DNA from 2 places in the Exiguobacterium sp. 9-2 genome. Region 2 is predicted to be linked to the other one. Evidence: riboswitches for the same ligand, from Rfam matches in the RefSeq annotation. Region 2 holds a riboswitch; the other holds the start of a gene.
The links. Region 2 has a riboswitch for lysine ahead of VJ374_RS02630 (aspartate kinase). Riboswitches for the same ligand answer to the same signal wherever they lie in the genome.
Positions count from the first base shown of each region.

Region 1: another riboswitch for lysine. It lies ahead of VJ374_RS01210 (amino acid permease); the one in region 2 lies ahead of VJ374_RS02630 (aspartate kinase).

Region 1 covers NZ_CP142850.1:201,057-207,729, forward strand. The annotation lists gene VJ374_RS01195 (TetR/AcrR family transcriptional regulator) at 1-494, shown strand, start outside; gene VJ374_RS01200 (diguanylate cyclase) at 536-1,627, opposite strand; gene VJ374_RS01205 (MarR family winged helix-turn-helix transcriptional regulator) at 1,765-2,220, opposite strand; lysine riboswitch at 2,386-2,574, shown strand; gene VJ374_RS01210 (amino acid permease) at 2,706-4,187, shown strand; gene VJ374_RS01215 (solute:sodium symporter family transporter) at 4,339-6,099, shown strand; gene VJ374_RS01220 (hypothetical protein) at 6,160-6,342, shown strand; gene msrA (peptide-methionine (S)-S-oxide reductase MsrA) at 6,412-6,673, shown strand, end outside.
Region 2 covers NZ_CP142850.1:501,941-508,613, forward strand. The annotation lists gene VJ374_RS02620 (argininosuccinate synthase) at 1-419, shown strand, start outside; gene argH (argininosuccinate lyase) at 416-1,786, shown strand; lysine riboswitch at 1,857-2,034, shown strand; gene VJ374_RS02630 (aspartate kinase) at 2,147-3,346, shown strand; gene VJ374_RS02635 (aspartate-semialdehyde dehydrogenase) at 3,360-4,352, shown strand; gene dapA (4-hydroxy-tetrahydrodipicolinate synthase) at 4,370-5,251, shown strand; gene dapB (4-hydroxy-tetrahydrodipicolinate reductase) at 5,248-5,994, shown strand; gene dapD (2,3,4,5-tetrahydropyridine-2,6-dicarboxylate N-acetyltransferase) at 5,981-6,673, shown strand, end outside.

The sequences.
Region 1 (6,673 bases), 300 kb from region 2:
CGGATGGGGCGGGTGTGAACCGCTCGACCTTTTATGCGCACTACACAGATAAATATGATTTGCTTGACCAAATCGTTGAGGAACAGATGATGGCGCTCGAACAAGCGATTCGGATTACAGGTACAGGCACTGTATTTCCGACAGTCGAACAGGTCAGTCGTTATTTTGCTCGTTTGTTCATTCACATTGAAGAAAACGAATTGTTTTACCAGACGATGCTCGTTCAAGGTCCTATCAAAACGTTCATCTCACGTTTTCTTGATACGTTGAAAGAAAATTATCGCCTCGTCTTTCGATCTCAAGTCGCAGAAGATGCGACTTTCGTCGATCGGGATTTGTTACTGAACTATGTCATTGGTGGACAGTTAGGATTATTGATTTCCTGGTTGCGAAACGGTCGACCATATTCATCCGCATATATGGCGGAGCAATTGAGCCGGATGATCGTCTTTGGAACGGTTGAAAGCATCGGTTTTCCGAAAGAAACGGAATAAGGTCATAGAAAAAGACAATCCCGCTAGGAAGTGTCTCGTATTCAAGCTTGTCGGAAGGCAAGTTCCTTCGTATAAATCGTACTTCGGTTTCGTCCGCTTTCTTTTGAGTAATACAACGCTTTATCTGCTTGTTGTAATGCTTCAAGAGACGTATGGGAACCACTAGAATGTGCAATCCCAAGCGAAATCGTGATTTGCAGATCAGGTACGTCTGCCGTCGGGAACAGGTTGCGTGCGACTGTCATCCGAGCCAACTCTGCGATTTTTTGAGCTTCTTTAGCTGTAGTGCTTGGTAAAATGATCAAAAACTCTTCACCACCGTACCGTCCGACGAGGTCATCCGGTCGTGTTAAGGAAGCGAGTGTCATGCCGAGTTGACGTAGGACATCATCCCCGGCGTCATGACCATATGTATCATTGACGTGCTTGAAGAAGTCGATATCAATCAAGACAAGTGAATACCCTTGATCCGTTGAACCGACAAGTGACAGTGAATCATCGAGACGGCGCCGATTGGCAAGTCCAGTCAAAGCATCCGTCATCGCTAGTTTTTGTTGATACTGAATGTTTTCGAAGTGACGGCGTAATTCCGTCAGCAGTCGAAAAGCAACAAAGCCAGCCAATAGATTAAAGAAGATATAAGCGATTGAAATTTTAAAGAATGTCGACCAGCTGTTTGTCAGGATATAGATGGCAGGTAACGAATAGAGAACACCAATTGACACCAATAATTGAAAATGGCGTGTCGAGACATGAACGAATCGACGTACGATTCCGATCGTCGTAATGATTAAGACGATAATCAGTGTGGACAGATAAAAACCCTCCATTTGATCGACGGGTGTCAAAAAGTAACGTGTCCCGATGATCATTATACCGGCGACGATGGCGCTCGGGAAACCACCGAATAGCATAGCGATCGCGACTGGGATGATTCGTAAATCCACACGGGCGACATCGATCTGAATGCCATTGAACATCAACAAAACTGCAATCAGACCACAGACAGTTCCCAATATGAGGCGTGTACTCCAGCTGGAATTCAGCGAAATACGTGGTCGATTCCGAAATGGTAAGAATAAGAGAGTAATCGTCGTGAACAGTAGACAAAAGTTAATGATGAATTGATTCATGATGGACAACAAATCCTCCCAACTCCCCCAGCTAACAGATTTCCATATATATACTCCAGTATACTCATCTAGGTAACGGTTAGACAGAGGTAAATGTTTAGATAAAACATAAAAAACGGTAGAAAATCTACCGTTTTTTATGAAGACGAAGTGAGCGTATCCTCATCCATCGTCAGTAAAATCTTATCGAAGACGCGAATCATCGTTTCCAGTTCTTCTTCTGTTAAAGTTCCGAAGCGATCTTGTAAATAGTTTCTTCGGACGACCTCGAGTTCCCGAAAAGCACGCTCTCCGTCATCCGTCAAAGCGAGGACAATCGAGCGACGATCTTCCGTCGAACGCGTCCGTGTGACATATCCTTGTTTATAGAGCTTATCCGTTAAAGCAGTGACTTGACTCGTCGCCAGCTCAAATTGTTCCGCAAGAAGTGTCGGACGCTGAGGACCGTTTTCTGAAAGACTTCGTAAGATGAAAAATTCGCTTCGGGTCGCTGTTCCTTCAAATAGTCGATTAAGTTCACGTCGCAGGGTACGAAGAATGACACGCATTTGTTCCTCGAGTCGGTAAGTCAGCAAATCACGTTCCTGTGGCATGCAAGCAGCATCCTTTCTCTCAGTGGACTTCTATCATTTAGTGTACTAAACATATCGGATTTTTACCATCTACTACCCCAGATTCAAAAAAGGCAATTGACAATTTCGTGGCGGTTTGTGTAATATGGCGTAGTAATAACTAATTTAATTCAGTTCTCACTCAACCAGTGGGATGGAGGTTGCAGTTCTTAAGAGTACGGTTACGGATGTCGTCAAGCGACAAATGAAGTGACCTGAAAGGAAGAATTGCCGAAATCAATCATCGCTTTGAAGATGATCGATTGGGATTAGATCGAATAGGTCTAATACTGTCACAAGTCGGGTATCACTTACTTGTGGAGAGCTATCTTTCACGACGGTAGAATGAGGCGCATTCATTTTATTATGTTGCGTTCTCATCTTCCATCTGGAAGATGAGGGCGCTTTTTGTTTTTTCATTCAAAAAGTGTCCTCTCAAAAAATCTAAACAGAGAGAAGCGAACGAAATGAACAAACTAGATGTGAAACAAACAACAGATTCGACAGCCGAAGGATTAAAACGTGGATTACAAGCCCGTCATATGTCGATGATCGCCATCGGTGGGGCAATCGGAACAGGACTTTTCATCGCGTCCGGTGCTTCCGTTGCAGCAGCAGGACCAGGTGGTGCACTCCTATCGTATGCAATCGTTGGTCTGATGGTCTACTTCCTAATGACGAGTCTTGGCGAAATGGCGGCGTATATGCCTGTCGCCGGATCCTTCTCGACATACGGGACAAAATTCGTCGATCCATCATTCGGCTTTGCACTCGGTTGGAACTACTGGTACAACTGGGCGGTCACGATCGCAGTTGAGCTCGTTGCAGCACAAATCGTTATGACGTATTGGTTCCCGGACGTTCCTGGATTTTACTTCAGTGCCTTATTCCTTTTACTCATGATCGGCTTGAACTACTTCTCCGTTAAAGGTTTTGGGGAAGCGGAATATTGGTTCGCCATGATTAAAGTCGTCACTGTCATCGTCTTCTTAGTCGTCGGTGTTGCGATGATTTTCGGTGTCTTTACATCGGAGCCACCGGTTGGCTTTAAAAACTTTGCTCTCGGGGATGCGCCGTTCGTCGGTGGTATTCCTGCCGTCATCGGGATCATCCTCGTTGCTGGATTCAGTTTCCAAGGAACGGAACTAGTCGGAATTGCCGCAGGTGAATCGGAAAATCCGAAAAAAAACGTTCCAAAAGCAGTCAAACAAGTCTTCTGGCGCATTTTACTCTTCTACATCCTTGCGATTTTCGTCATCGGTATGCTTATTCCGTATACGAGCCCGAACTTGGTTTCCAATGACATCACGGACGTTGCCGTTAGTCCGTTTACGCTCGTCTTTGAAAAAGCAGGTCTTGCGTTCTCGGCAGCACTCATGAACGCCGTCATCTTGACATCTGTTCTATCTGCTGGTAACTCAGGTATGTATGCTTCCACACGGATGCTGTATACACTTGCTCGTCAAGGAGATGCACCAAAGTTCTTTGCAAAAGTGTCGAAAAATGGGGTACCGCGTAACGCCTTGCTTGCAACAGGAGCAATCGGTGCGCTCTGTTTCTTAACATCGATGTTCGGTGGACAAGTCTATCTGTGGTTACTCAATGCTTCAGGTATGACAGGATTCATCGCATGGCTCGGAATTGCGATCAGTCACTATCGTTTCCGTAAAGGATTCCTTGCACAAGGTCATTCGTTGAAAGATTTACCTTACGTGGCACCAGCGTTCCCGTTCGGTCCGCTGTTTGCATTCGGTCTTTGTTTCCTTGTCATCGTTGGTCAAAACTATGCAGCATTCCTTGCTGATCGAATTGATTGGGTCGGGATTGCCGCGACGTATGTCGGAATTCCGTTGTTCCTTGCCTTCTGGTTAGGACACAAATTCAAAAACCGGACGTCGATTGTTCGTTACGAAGAGATGGACTTCCCAGAACATCCACGTCAATCGTAATCAACTAGCCGCCTTCTATTTATAGAAGGTGGTTTTTTGTTCCTAAAAAAGAAAACGTTTTCTAAAATATAGTTTTGAAAAAGTATAAAAAAGGAATCAATGAATACATATTTGAGAATAGGAATTTTGAAAAAGAGAGGGAGGGAGATACATGACTACATCTGAATTATTTTTTACATTAGGTTCTGCAGCATTTTTCATGTTGCTCGTTGCCTACATATCGTACCGGTTGACGCGCGGGAAAACACAAGGTGTTGATGAGTACTTCTTAGCAGGTCGAGGGCTAAGTGGCGTGTTCATTGCCGGCTCGTTACTGCTGACCAATTTATCAGCAGAGCAGTTGATTGGGCTCAATGGGCAATCCTTTATGGGGAACATGTCAAGTATGGCATGGGAAGTCACAGCGGGCTTTGCTGCGATCATCATGGCCATCTATCTACTTCCGAAGTTTCTTGGACTTGGTATCTCGACGTTACCGGAATACTTAAGTCACCGTTATGATGAGACGGTTCGTCGGATGACAGTTTTACTCTTTTTACTCGGATATATGTGTGTCACGATCCCTTCAATGCTGTACTCAGGTGGGATTGCTGTCTTGCAGTTGTTCGATGTCCCTGAGTTGTTCGGCCTCAGCTATACGCAGTCCCTCTGGTTAGTCGTTTGGGTCGTCGGGATCATCGGAGCGATTTATGCGATTTTTGGAGGACTACGTGCGGTGGCTGTCTCCGATACGTTGAATGGGATCGGACTCGTCTTCGTTGGATTCTTAGTTCCAGTACTTGGCTTTATTGCGCTTGGTGACGGGAATCTCCTTCAAGGGATGAAGACGATTGCAACTGTGCAACCGGAGAAGCTGAACGCAATCGGAAGCTCAACCGATGCCGTTCCGTTCTTCTCGATATTTACGGGAATCTTATTCGCAAATTTATTCTATTGGTCACTAAATCAATATGTCATTCAGCGTGTGCTCGGCGCAAAGGATTTAAAAGAAGGTCAAAAAGGAGTCTTAATGACAGGATTTTTGAAGTTGTTAGTTCCAGTCTTCATGCTGATTCCTGGAATCATTGCTTATCACTTGTATGGAAATACACTGACGAGCGGTGATTTATCATATCCTCGACTGATTACAGAATTGCTGCCAGTCTCGATGATGGGATTTTTCTTAGCTGTCTTACTCGGAGCCGTCTTCAGTTCGTTTAACTCGCTTTTAAACAGTATTGCAACACTTTTCGTACTGGATGTCTATCAGCCAGTGTTTGCGAAAGAGGCAAGTGATGAACATCTGATTCGCGTTAGTAAATGGTTTGGAACGATCGTTGCCTTGATTTCTTTCATCATTGCGCCGTTCTTAATGTATGCACCGGACGGCTTATGGAGTTTAATCCGACAATTCACAGGATTTTTCAACATTCCGATTCTTGTTATCGTATTAATGGGGATTTTCATGAAACGAATCCCGGCGATTGCAGCGAAAATCGTCATCATCTTTCACGTGTTCGCATATTACTTATTCGTCTTCGGTTTCAAACAACTGTTCGGTTGGGATCATGGCATTAGCTATATTCATGGGTACGGTATTCTACTCGTGATTGAAGTATTGTTCATGGTATTCATGGGGTATCGTTACCCAGCAGTCCAGTCAAAAAAGGTCAATCGACTACACTCTGTCGAGCTCATTCCATGGAAATTCGCGATTCCAGTCTCAATCCTATTATGTACATCTATCGTTTGGACGTACGTTTTGTTCTCAAAGATCGGACTAGCTTCGACAGTAGGCATCGTATCAACTTGGTTTTGGCCGGTTACGTTGGGGCTTGCTATTGCAACGATCATATTATGGCGTGTGTCGCTAAATGCTTGGGAAGCGAAGTACCGGACCTATCTCGAAGAAGAGTACCGTCAAGCTGAATAATCCTCTCGCAGAAGGTATGACATATCGGGTAAGATGAAAGAAAAACAGGAGGCGATCTTCGTGAATTACTGGTACCACTTTAAGCGTGCCTTCTTACCGATCGCATTATTGCTTGTGACGCTTGCCTTGTACCAAATGATTTATCGTTTGAATAACATCTGGTACTCGCTTGGAGGACTTCTTCTTGTCTTCGCGGCAATTTACTTCGTCATGCGTCGCCTAAAAACGAATCCAGAGGATTGAATGAGCAGGAAAGTCGAGTCCATTCTCTGAACGCGGTAAAATAGAGACATACAGAGGAGGGGAAGATAGATGGCAAAAGCAATATTTGCAGGTGGTTGTTTCTGGTGCATGGTCAAGCCATTCCATAAATATGATGGGGTAGAGCAGGTCATTTCAGGATATACCGGTGGTCATACAGAGAACCCGACTTATAAAGAGGTCTGTTCGGAAACGACAGGTCACTTGGAGGCGGTTGAAGTCACGTACGATCCGTCCGTCATTACGTATGAAGAATTACTCGATATCTTCTGGCGTCAAATCGACCCGACAGATGGCGGTGGTCAATTCAATG
Region 2 (6,673 bases):
GTATCAAATCGCGGGAAGTCTATGAGTGCCCAGGCGCAACTGTTTTACTCAAAGCGCACGCTACACTCGAGACGATTACATTGACGAAGGACGTCGCGCATTTCAAACCATTACTCAGCAAACAATACGCAGAAACAATCTACAACGGTCTCTTCCATGCGCCATTGACGAAAGGCTTGAAAGCTTTCTTGACGGCAACACAACAGGACGTTACAGGAGAAGTTCGCGTTAAACTGTTCAAAGGAAATGCAACTGTTACAGGTCGTCAGTCGGCTGTCTCGCTTTATGATGAGAAACTTGCGACGTACACGAAAGAAGATGCATTCGATCATGAAGCAGCAAAAGGCTTCATCAAATTACACGGTCTTGCCGTTTCAACGCATGCGAGTGTACATCGTCAGGCGGGTGTAACGAAATGACCAAACTCTGGGGTGGACGTTTTACGGAAAGTGCTTCCGCTCAAGCGGAAGCCTTCGGAGCATCAATCACGTTCGATCAAAAATTAGCAAGCGTTGATTTGAAAGGCAGTCTCGCACATGCACAGATGTTATTTGAACAAGGGATTCTCGCTCAAGATGAGTGGACACAAATCCAGCAAGGATTAAAGCAACTCGAAGCGACGTTAAAGGACCATTCCTACACATTAGCGGACGAAGACATTCATATGAATCTTGAGCGTTTGTTGACGGAACAGATCGGTCCAGTTGCAGGGAAACTGCATACGGCACGGAGCCGAAACGATCAAGTCGCAACCGATTTACATCTATGGATGGAGCAGCATGTCGAAGCGTTGACGACGGCATTACGCGAGCTCCAATCGGTCATTACGGAACAAGCTGAGCAACATATCGAGACGGTTATGCCGGGGTATACGCATTTGCAACGGGCACAACCAATCTCGCTTGCGCATCACTTGCTCGCTTATTTCTGGATGTTCGAACGTGATGTCGAACGGTTGACGGACAATCAAAAACGAATTCGGAAATCACCACTCGGGGCAGGCGCGCTCGCGGGGACCACGTTCCCGATCGACCGTTTCCGTTCTGCCGAGTTGCTCGGTTTTGAGTCGGTCTATCCGAACAGTCTCGATGCTGTCTCCGACCGCGACTTTGTCATTGAATATCTCGGAATCGCCTCGACCGTCATGATGCATCTCTCACGTTTTTGTGAAGAAATCATCATCTGGGCGTCGCAAGAATTCGGCTTCATCGAGTTGTCTGACGCCTTCTCGACAGGCTCAAGCATGATGCCACAAAAGAAAAACCCTGATTTTGCTGAATTGATTCGTGGAAAAACAGGTCGCGTCTACGGCAACCTGATGGGCTTCTTGACGACGATGAAGGCATTACCACTCGCTTACAACAAAGACATGCAAGAGGATAAGGAAGGGGTCTTCGATACAGCAGATACCGTTCTCAAGTCCGTTCAAATCTTCACCGGAATGATTGAATCCGCGACGTTTAAGACCGAAGCGCTCAAGAAGGCGACAATGCAAGACTTCTCGAATGCAACGGAACTCGCCGACTACCTTGTAACGAAAGGCATACCATTCCGGGAAGCGCATGAAATCGTAGGGAAAGCCGTCCTTTACTGTGTGCAGAACGGTTGTTTCCTGAAGGACTTGAATCTCGAGACGTATCAAACGTTCCATCCTGATATCACAGAAGACGTCTATCCGCTCCTCGATCCGGTTCAAGCAGTGGCACGCCGGACAAGCTACGGCGGTACAGGGTTTGCTGCCGTTTCGGAGCAACTCGAACTCGCGAAACAGCATCTTGCGAATTGACGAATTTTGAAAAAAATCAGTCAAATGACTGGATTTAACAAAAGATGTCTGCTATAACTGTAACTAACAACCGACAGATAGAGGCGCGGATGACATGAGTAGCATCATTCTTGAAGGCAAGCATGCTGAATGATGTGAAAGGGGAAGTCCGCCGAAGTGAACGAGAAGATGCTTCTTCTTATTTGCTGGTACAACGGTTAAGATCCGTTGTACTGCCGAAACCGATGTTTCGGAGCGCTATCTTACGTAAAAGAACGAATGACTTTGTCTTCGTTTGTCCGATCGTGATAACGACGGGCCGTAGGAACGCTCCTACCGGCCCGTCGTTTTTTTCTGTATCGGGACAAAGGAGATAGGATTGTGACAACTGTACTTAAATTTGGTGGAAGCTCGGTTGCGACTGTCGAACAGATTCAGTCTATTGCGAATTATTTGAAGAGTCGCGCAGCCGAAGGTGAAAAACTCGTCGTCGTCGTTTCGGCGATGGGCAAGATGACAGATTCTTTGATCGCTCAGGCGCAAGCCATCACGGATCGCCCTGAGCGGCGAGAACTCGATCGGTTGCTTGCCATCGGAGAAGAACAGACGATTTCATTACTCAGCATCGCTCTCAACTCACTTGGCGTCAAAGCGTTATCGCAAACGGGCGCGCAAGCAGGGATCAGCACGATGGGCGTGCATACGAAAAGTAAAATCAAACAGATCGATGGAGATCTATTACGACAAAAACTCGAAACGTACGATGTTGTCATCGTCGCCGGATTCCAAGGTGTCAACGAACTTGGTGACGTGACGACACTCGGACGAGGCGGATCGGATACGACGGCTGTTGCTCTTGCGGCAGTCCTTGATAAACGGTGTGAAATCTACACTGATGTCGACGGTGTGTATACGGCTGATCCACGAATCCATGCCACTGCTCAACCGATTCCACATATCTCGTATGATGAGATGATGGAAATGAGCGCCCTCGGGTCGAAGGTCATGGAAATGCGAAGTGTCGAACTAGGAAAAAAATACGGCGTACACATCTTCGTCGGGAAAACACTTGAATCGAAAAGGGGAACATGGATCATGGAAGCGACGGAAACAATGGAACAAAAAGCGGTGACGAGTGTCAGTGTGACGAAGAACGTCTTGACGGTATCAATCAAACACGTACCGCAAACGAATGCAGCAGTAGCCGATATCTTCGAACTCTTATCGAACCGTCACGTCAATATCGACATGATCAGTCAAACGACGTTCGACAGTGACATCTTCTTATCGTTCTCTTGTCCACTCGACGAGGAAGAGTTCCTCGACGAAGCATTGAAAGATATCATGGATCGCTTCACGACAGTCAAGGTCGACCGCCACGATCAGCACGCGAAGTTGTCTGTCGTCGGAATCGGAATGCGAGATGCGACAGGTGTTGCCTCAAAGTTGTTCGCGATCTTCCGAGCGGAGAACATCCCGTTCTATCAAGTTACGACATCAGAAATCAGTATCTCGTATACGATTGCACAAGCAGATATCGAACGGACGGTTGCAGCGATTGCAAACGCGTTCGAGTTATAAGGAGGAAAACAGCATGTATCATGTAGCCGTCATTGGAGCAACCGGCGCCGTCGGTCAAAAAATGTTACAAGTACTCGCAGAACTGGATTTCCCGGTCAGCCGCTTATCCGCCTATGCTTCTGCTCGTTCAGCAGGGAACACGGTACAGTTCAAAGGAGAAGACATCACGATTCAAGCGTTGACACCGAACATCACGGAAGACGGTATCGATGTCGCGCTGTTCGCAGCGGGCGGAACGATCAGTGAACAATATGCCCCTTTACTAGCTGAAAATGGAACACTCGTCGTCGATAACTCAAGTGCCTTCCGGATGCAGGAGACGATTCCGCTTGTTGTGCCAGAAGTTAATCCACAATCGATTCAAGCGACGGATCGCTTAATTGCGAATCCGAACTGTTCGACGATTCAATCCGTCGTCGCCTTAGCACCGCTCCAGTCACTGGGATTCGAACGGATCAATTACACGACGTATCAGGCAGTATCGGGTTCTGGTCAAAAAGGGATCGAGGACTTGGCGCGTGGGGCGCGCGGAGAAGAACCTGTCAATTATCCGCATCCGATTCACGATAACATCTTGCCGCATATCGATGTGTTCCTTGAGAACGGCTATACGAAAGAGGAGCAGAAGATGATTGATGAAACAAGAAAAATCTTCAATCTTCCAGCATTGCCTGTCAGTGCGACGTGTGTCCGGGTTCCGGTCACGAACTCTCACTCGGTTGCAATCAATGTCACGTTTACACAACCGACGACGGTTGCAACGATTCGTGAAGCACTTAAAAACGCACCCGGCGTCGTCCTCGTCGATGATGTCGCGAATACACGCTATCCGATGCCACTCGATGCGAGTGGGACGGACGACGTCTACGTCGGTCGGATTCGACAAGATGATAGTCTCGCGAACACGTTCCATCTTTGGTGTGTAGCTGACAACATCCGAAAAGGTGCTGCGTCGAACGCCGTACAAGTTGCACGCCAAGCGATCGAAGAGTCGATTCATTCATAAAAAAGGAGGAGTTCTTCATGTTCAAAGGAGCAGGTACAGCACTCGTCACACCATTTAATGAAGCAGGCGAGTTGGATTTACATGTATTCGAACGCTTGATCGAGCAACAACTCGCAGCAGGGATTCAGGCACTTGTCGTCGGAGGGACGACAGGAGAAGGCTCGACATTGACGAATACGGAATTCGAACAACTACTGACGACTGCCGTTCAGGTCACGGCAGGACGAGTACCCATCATTGCAGGAACGGGTTCGAACAACACGGCAGTAACGATCGAGAAAACATTACTCGCAGAACGCCTCGGTGCGGACGCAGCGATGCTTGTGACGCCTTATTACAATAAAACATCACAAGCTGGTCTCATCGCACACTTCACGGCAGTTGCTGATGCTACACAATTACCAATCATGCTGTACAATGTCCCGTCACGGACTGGTGTTGCGATTGCCGTCGAAACAGCGGTGACATTGGCACGTCATCCTCGGATTCAAGCTTTTAAAGAAGCGAGTGGAGACGTCAGCTTCATGGGTGAACTGATGGCGGCGATTCCGGAAGACTTCGCGGTCTTCTGTGGAAATGATGATCAAATCCTACCGTACATGGCATGGGGTGCACAGGGCGTCATCTCGGTTCTTTCAAATCCGTATCCAGCAGAGACACAAGCACTTGCTGAAGCGTTACTCGCGCAAGATCTCGCCACGGCCCGCCGGATTCAGGCAGACTTGTTACCAGTCATCGGTGCTTTGTTCAGTGACGTCAATCCGATTCCAGTTAAAGCATCGCTTGAAGAACTTGGCTTTGCTGTCGGTGCACCGCGCTTACCACTCGTCCGTCAATCGGAATCGGGTCATGCCCATTTACTTGAAACAATGCGTGCTTACAAAGGAGTGGTTCGATGAGACTCGCGTTACACGGTTATGGGGCGACAGGACAATACGTCGTCGAACTAGCAGCGCAAAGTGTCGTTGCGATCGTTGACCGGACGAAGTCATCCGATACAATCGCTTCATATGCCGAGCTGACGGAGATGTCAGAAACAGTCGATGCGATCATCGACTTCTCGCATCCGAGTTTGCTACCGGATCTACTCGCATACGGGCTGGCGACAAAGACGCCACTCGTTATCGCGACGACTGGTTTTTCTGAAGCGGAGCTTGCGTCCATCAAGGACGCTGCAAAAGAAATTCCGATCTTCCAGTCGTATAACATGTCGTATGGTATCGCAATGGTGCAGCAACTACTGAAGACACTGGTGCCACTGGCAGGGGCGTATGACATCGAATTGCTTGAGAAACATCATAATCAAAAAGTCGATGCTCCAAGTGGGACGGCCGAGTTGTTACTGCAAACGATTCAGACGGCACGTGACGTCACACCTGTGTATGACCGGTCGCAGACGCGGCAAAAGCGGGAGACGAACGAGATCGGGATGCATGCGATGCGCGGTGGAACGATCTTCGGAGAACACGAAGTCTTATTCGCAGGTGTCGACGAGTTGATTGAAATCAAACATACAGCGCTATCGAAAAAAGTATTTGCTTCTGGTGCGATCAAAGCAGCTGAAGCACTCATTCAAAAAACAGCGGGACTCTATACGTTAGAGACGCTCTACACACAGGAGGATTCACATGTTACTCACTGATGCTTACGAAATTGCTAAATTCATTAAAGATGCAAAAAAACAAACACCGGTAAAACTTTATGTTAACGGCGATTTGGCGGGCTTGACGATCGAAGGTGCTACAGCGTTCGGATCAGATGAATCAAAAATTTTCTTCGCAGATGCAGGACTTGCGGCTACTTTCTTAGAAAAGTATTCAGATCGCATCACGGATGTTCATGTGGAGTATGACCGTCGCAACAGTGCGGTACCTATGCTTGATACACGTCATTTGAATGCGCGAATCGAACCAGGTTCATGGATTCGTGATCATGTCGTCATTGGTGACAACGCGGTCGTTATGATGGGTGCCATCATTAATATCGGCGCATCGATCGGAGATGGTACAATGATTGATATGAACGCTGTCGTCGGTGCACGTGGGACGATCGGGAAAAACGTTCATGTCGGCGCAGGTGCCGTGGTCGCGGGTGTCCTCGAACCACCTTCAAAAACACCTGTCATCATTGAAGACGGTGTCTTGATTGGTGCGAATGCAGTCATTCTCGAAGGCGTCAAAGTCGGTAAAGATGCCGTCGTCGCTGCCGGTAGTGTCGTCACAGAAGACGTACCTGCTGGAAGCGTCGTTGCCGGAACACCTGCACGTGTCATCAAACAGAAAGATGCGAAAACAGAAGAGAAGACGCAATTGGTGGATGAT